Linked DNA regions of Candidatus Pseudothioglobus singularis PS1. The protein of the gene in region 1 interacts with the protein of each later gene in a pairwise test. Links are inferred from orthologs where the notes say so. Each region holds a gene or a part of one and is shown on either strand. Other genes may lie near its edges. The genes, in order: pheT and secD.

Evidence for each region.
Region 2: the proteins of pheT (region 1) and secD interact in binary tests that used the Escherichia coli proteins (3 or more experiments, as listed by UniProt). The link is inferred for Candidatus Pseudothioglobus singularis PS1 from one-to-one orthologs.

What each region holds. Positions count from the first base shown.
Region 1 is NZ_CP006911.1:1,133,100-1,136,451, forward strand. What follows is about bases 84-3,107. They hold pheT (phenylalanine--tRNA ligase subunit beta), read right to left. Parts: upstream 2,766-3,107; coding sequence 402-2,765; downstream 84-401. Other genes in these bases: W908_RS05745 (hypothetical protein), read left to right, coding at 84-105; W908_RS05750 (integration host factor subunit alpha), read right to left, coding at 108-398; pheS (phenylalanine--tRNA ligase subunit alpha), read right to left, coding at 2,782-3,107. In the rest of the region: more of W908_RS05745, read left to right, coding at 1-83; more of pheS, read right to left, coding at 3,108-3,352.
Region 2 is NZ_CP006911.1:1,512,349-1,515,533, reverse strand. What follows is about bases 1-2,857. They hold secD (protein translocase subunit SecD), read left to right. Parts: upstream 1-433; coding sequence 434-2,281; downstream 2,282-2,857. Other genes in these bases: secF (protein translocase subunit SecF), read left to right, coding at 2,278-2,857; yajC (preprotein translocase subunit YajC), read left to right, coding at 79-417; serS (serine--tRNA ligase), read left to right, coding at 1-52. In the rest of the region: more of secF, read left to right, coding at 2,858-3,185. UniProt on the Escherichia coli protein: Part of the Sec protein translocase complex. Interacts with the SecYEG preprotein conducting channel. SecDF uses the proton motive force (PMF) to complete protein translocation after the ATP-dependent function of SecA.

The DNA.
Region 1 (3,352 bases):
AAGCGAGCTTCAAGTGGAAAAACACAGGACGAAAACCATCAACAACTTGTCATGCTCTCTGTGATACCAATATTAAAGGGTTTTATGGTTGCAATAACCGACTAGAGCTACTTCTTACCTTTTTGTGTGGCTAATTTAAGCTTTGGTCCGGCCTTAAAAGTAACCACTTTCCTGGCACTGATCATCACCTCTTCACCTGTCTTAGGGTTTCTGCCAGGTCGGGGCGTTTTATTGCGAACAACAAAATTGCCAAAACTAGATAGTTTTATTTCTTCGCCTGATTTAAGAGTTTCAATGATTTGATCGAAAAATTGATTGGTTAGGGCTAGCGCTTGTGTTTGAGTAAGCTCTGTTTTTTTGACGAGAGTATTAGCAATATCTTGTTTTGTAAGGGACATGTTTTATCTTAATTTAGCTGAAAAATTTGTTTCTAAATGAGCCACTATTTTACTAACTTTTTCAGCCAGTTGTTCATCAGTTAAGGTAACTTCTGTCGATTGATAAGTTAAATTTAGAGCCACACTTTTACTGCCCTGTTCGATATGCTCCCCTTCATAGACATCGAACAAGTTAACATCCACCAGATCGGCTTGCTTTAAAGATTGGATAGAACCAATAATCTCATCAGCACTGAGCTCTTTTGAGACTACAATCGCAATATCTCTTTGAGAGGCCTGAAAAGATGAGAAAGACGCATAAATTGGCGTTTCACCTTGCTCAATCTCTGACTGAATAAGTTCGAAAAGAAAAGCCGTTGGCATCGATAGCTTCTTTTGAAGTTTCGGTGATAATGCGCCTACCCAACCGATCTGTTTTTTTCCATTCATTATTTTTGCGCTCTGACCCATCTGCAGTGCAGGATGCTCAGCAGCCTCAAAAGAATAGTCTTTTTTGCTCAGAGCTAATAACGCTTCAACATCTGACTTAATGTCAAAGAAATCAACCTCACGTTCGCTACTTCCCCATTGCGAGTTATAGCGATTACCTGAAATAATGCCGGCAATTTTTTGAACTTGATCCTCAACTGAAATGCCAGAGAAGCAAAGCCCTAGCTCGAAGAAGCGCGAGTTAAGGTGACCTCTTCTTATGTTTGATTTGGCAGATTGAATTAAACCTGACCATAGACTCGATCGCATTACTGCCATATCGTCTGAGATTGGATTTTGAAGCAAAATTTTCTTTGACTTAGGGTCAACCAAATCATGCATCTCGTTTGAGATAAAGCTATAAGCGATGACCTCTTGATAGCCTCTATTAACCAGAGAACTTGATAGAACATGAGAGCTAACTTGGGCCTGCGATGCATTTGATATATTGGCTTCAATTGAGAGCCTCTTAACAGGAATCTTGTCGTAGCCATAAAGCCGAGCGAGCTCCTCAATAATATCTGCAGGAATCCGAATATCAAAACGAAAACTTGGCGGCGTGATTGTCCAAGAGTCATCATTGTTTGTCTTAAAATCTAACTCAAGAAACTGAAACTTAGATTCAATCCATGATGTCTCAAGTTCAAAACCTAGAACCTTTGAAATTTTTTCTTTTGAGATTTCGATGGGCTCAATTTGAGGTAGTGAATCTGAGTGAGTACACTCATTAATCTTGGATGCCTGTCCGCCGCAAATTTCGAGAACGAGCTCAGTTGCCCTCTCCATTGCTTGACTCGTAATGTTAAAGTCAACGCCTCTCTCAAACCTTAGAGATGCCTCTGTATGAAGTCCATATGACCTTGCTACGCCTGAAATTGCAACTGGCTCAAAAAAGGCACTTTCTAATAAAATCTCAGTTGAATCTTCCAGAGTGGATGATCCCATGCCGCCAATGACCCCAGCTATTGCTATGGCAGATTTCTCGTCAGCAATGACTAGAGTGTCCTCAGTAAGCTCAACGCTTTGTCCATTTAAAAGCTCAAGTGGCTCATTTTTTTTGGCAGATCTCACATTAATGTCACCATTAATTTTCGACAAATCAAAGGCATGCATCGGCTGACCGAGCTCTAAAAGAACATAATTGGTTATATCAACAATCGGTGAATGGAGCTGCTGGGAGGCGCGTGATAATTTTTGAGCCATCCATTTTGGTGTTTGAGTAGTATTATCAACGCCGCTGATTACGCGCGTTAGATACCTTGGGCACTCTTTCGGGTTGCTGACTGTCGAGGTGAATGATATATTTCCTTTTTGAGACGCTTTATAATTAAGGGCTGGCATTGAAAGATCATAGTTAACGCAAACCTCTCTAGCAACACCAAGAACACTGAAACAGTCACCACGGTTTGGGGTAATATCAAGCTCGATGATTTGATCATCAAGATCGAGAACTGATCGAACATTCTCACCAATCTGAGACTCTGAATCAAGCTCAATGATGCCGTCATGGCTATCTGACATACCCATCTCGGACTCTGAGCATAGCATCCCATTGGACTCAACCCCTCTCAGTTTGGCGCGTTTGATTTTAAGTTTACTCGGAAGAACTGAGCCAACTGTTGCAACGGCCACCTTTAAATCCTCTCTGACATTAGGTGCACCGCAAATAATTTGAAGATTTTCATCAGCGCCAACATCGACTTCACACAGACTTAATTTGTCTGCATTGGGATGTTTCCCGCAGCTTACAACGTGCCCTACAACTAGGCCTTCAAATGGAGGAGCCACTGGGGCAATCTGGTCAACCTCCAAACCGGCCATTGTTAATTTTTCAGAGAGCTCTATGTCGCTTACATCTGGACTGACCCATTCTCTTAACCATCTAGTTGAAATATTCATGACTGATAACCTTGCACTAGAATTGATTTAAAAAGCGAACGTCATTCTCAAAAAATAATCTGAGATCATTGACGCTATATCTGAGCATCGCAAGTCTCTCAACGCCCATTCCAAAAGCGAGCCCTGAATAATCTTCAGAGTCAATATTAACCGCATTCAAAACGTTTGGATGAACAACGCCGCAACCCAAAACTTCTAACCAGCCTGACTTTTTACAGACGCGGCAACCTTCTCCGCCGCATATCACGCATTCAATATCAGCCTCAGCTGATGGCTCCGTGAACGGAAAGTAAGAGGGACGAAAGCGAACTTTGAGGTCATCTTTTTCAAAGTAAGCTCTTAAGAAGTCGATGAGCAAACCTTTGAGCTGAGAGAATGAGGCCTCTTTGTCAACAATGAGCCCCTCTACCTGGTGAAACATCGGTGTATGAGTGACATCAGAGTCACACCTATACACCTTGCCAGGGACAATGACCCTGACGGGTGGCTTTTGTCTCTCTAGCGTTCTGATTTGAACGGGAGATGTATGCGTTCTTAGTACCGTATTAGCGTCGAAATAGAACGTGTCATGCATCGCTCTTGCAGGA
Region 2 (3,185 bases), 380 kb from region 1 along the record:
CATACCAAAAGTCTTACAGGGCTACATGAAAGGCCTAACTAAGATAAAATAACCCCTTTACAATTTTTGGAGCAAAAAATGAATTTACCACCAGAACTCTTTCTGATAGCAATGTTTGTGCTTATGTATTTTTTACTTATCAGACCGCAACAAAAAAGAGCTAAAGATCATAAAAACCTTCTAAAAGCTTTGAAGAAAGGCGATGAAGTTGTAACGAATGGTGGAATTATTGGAAAAATTACTGCTGTCGACGAGTCTTTTGCTGAATTGGAAATTGCCTCGGGTGTCTCAGTAAAAGTTCAAAAGCAAGGTATTAACCAAAAAATGCCTAAAGGAAGTGTCAAGTCAATGACTAAGTCTAGCTCAAAAGCTAAGTCTAGCTCAAAAGCTAAATCAATCGAGAAAAAAGAAAAATAACTATAAATAAGTTTCTATGAATCATTACGCAGGATGGAAAAATGCACTTATCGTATTTTTCCTTTTCATCTCAACTCTCTACGCTATTCCTAATCTTTATGGGTCGGATTTAGCGATCCAAATTACCGGTACTGGTGACTATGTAGTTCAAGAAAAAGATCTGAAAAGCATAAATGAGACACTTTCTGAGAATAGTGTTGACTATAAATCTGCAATAATTGAAAATAATAATGTTCTAATTAGGTTTAGTGATTCAAAGTCTCAATTAACCTCTAAAGCTCTGTTGAAGGATTCATTGAATAGGAATTATGTTGTTGCGCTTAATCTTGCGCCTTCAATTCCACAATGGCTCTCAAGTTTAGGTGGCAGGGCAATGTCTCTAGGGCTTGACTTGAGAGGTGGTGTTCATTTTCTACTTGAGGTCGATATGAATGCAGTTACTGCAATGGCTATGGATCGTTATTACAACGAATTAAGAACAACTCTTCGTGAGGATAAGCTTTATAAAAAAATTCGTAAAGATGAAGATATTCTTGTAGTTAGCTTTAAAACTGAAGAACTTAAGAATGAAGCAAAAAAGGTTATAAAAAGCGATTTACCTGATTTGATTATTGCGGAAGGAAGCGAGCAAGCATTAGAGCTTGGTCTTGAAATTTCTTCAAGCGCACAAGCAGCTGCAAAACTAAGTGCATTAAAACAAAATATAACAACACTAAGAAATCGTGTTAATGAGTTAGGTGTCGCTGAACCAATCATTCAACAACAAGGTACAGAGAGAATTGTTGTCCAATTGCCAGGCGTTCAGGATACAGCAAGAGCCAAAGAAATCTTAGGTGCAGTCGCGACTATCGAGTTTAGAATGGTCGATGAGAAAAATGATGTACAAACAGCTATTCAGTCAGGAAAAACACCGGCTGGATCAAAAATATATAAATTTAAAGATGGCCGACCTTTGCTTCTGAAAACTAACGTCATAACGACTGGTGAAAATATAGTTGACGCTTCATCAAGTATGGATGAAAACAATCAGCCCAGCGTCAGTATAGTCCTGGATAGCTCTGGTGGAAGATCGATGTTAGATACTACTAAGGAGTTTATTGGTTACAGAATGGCGGTAGTGTTCATTGAGAACAAAGTTGAAACAGTTTTAGAGGAGGGTATTGCTGTCAAAAAGCGAAGTAAAACTCAGGATATTATTAATGCTGCAACAATACAAGGAACATTTTCTAACCGTTTTCAAATTACTGGCCTAGATAGCTCTAGAGAGGCTACAAATCTTGCTCTTCTCTTGAGGGCTGGTTCACTTTCAGCGCCAGTTGAAATTATTGAAGAGAGAACAATAGGCCCAAGTTTGGGTGCAGATAACATTCAAAAAGGCCTTATTTCTGTTCTTGTTGGTTTTGCTTTAGTATTAGTTTTCATGGGATGGCGCTATCGCGTTTTTGGCCTTGTTGCAAATCTAGCATTAACAATTAATTTAATTACAATAGTATCTATCTTATCCTTAATCCAGGCAACCCTTACTCTGCCAGGTATAGCCGGAATCGTTTTAACTGTGGGTATGGCTGTAGATGCGAACGTATTAATCTTTGAGCGAGTAAAGGAAGAACTGAAGGCTACAAAAAATATACAAAAGGCTATATCTGCAGGCTATGAAAAGGCACTGCTAACAATTGCAGATGCCAACATCACCACGCTAATAGCGTCCATAGTATTATTTAGTTTTGGCACTGGAGCAATTAAAGGTTTTGCTGTAACGCTATCGATTGGAATTATTACATCGATGTTTACTGCCATTATTGTTTCCAGAGCAGTGATAAATATTATTTATGGCGGTAAAAAAATTGAGGAGTTGGCAATATGAGTCTAAGATCATTAAATATTCCTGTGATTGACTTTGTTGGCAAGCGGAAGTATGCCATGATTTTTTCTGCAGTCTTATTAGTTTTGTCTATTGCTTCTATAAGCTTTCAAGGCCTAAAGTTTGGAATTGACTTTACAGGTGGAACATTAATAGAGTTAGGCTATGAAAAAACAGCCGACCTTGAAGATATCCGTTTAAAACTTTCAGAGGGTGATTTTAAGGGAACTAATGTTCAATATTTTGGTTCAGATACAGAGGTGCTGATTCAACTTGAGCCTCAGGAGGTCTCAAGTGCAAAGCTTAGCTCTTCAATCATCAGAATGCTTGGTGATGGCATTGATGTAAGAAGGGTAGAGTTTGTAGGCCCCAAAGTTGGCGAAGAATTAACAAATGACGGCGGCCTTGCAATGCTATATGCGCTCATAGGTATTTTGATTTATGTCGCATTTAGATTTGAATACAGATTTGCCTTAGGCTCTATAGCGGCCCTTGTTCATGATGTGATAATTACGTTAGGTATTTTTTCAATTTTACAAATTGAATTTGACTTGACTGTTTTGGCAGCAATTCTTGCTGTAATTGGTTACTCTCTTAATGACACCATTGTTGTGTTCGATAGAATTAGAGAAAATTTTCTCTCTACACGCCAAGTTGAGGCTGAGCCTATCATCAACGAGGCTCTTAATCAAACGCTATCGCGAACATTGATGACCTCACTGACGACCTTGTTGGTTCTTCTAGCATTATTTTATTTAGGTGGCGAAGTGATTCATAGTTTCGCAGGTGCATTATTGATTGGAGTTATTATTGGTACTTATTCATCAATATATGTTGCAAGTTCAATGATCCTTGCGCTCGGAATTTCGAAGGAAGATATGCTTCCTTCAGAAAAAGAGAAAAAAGA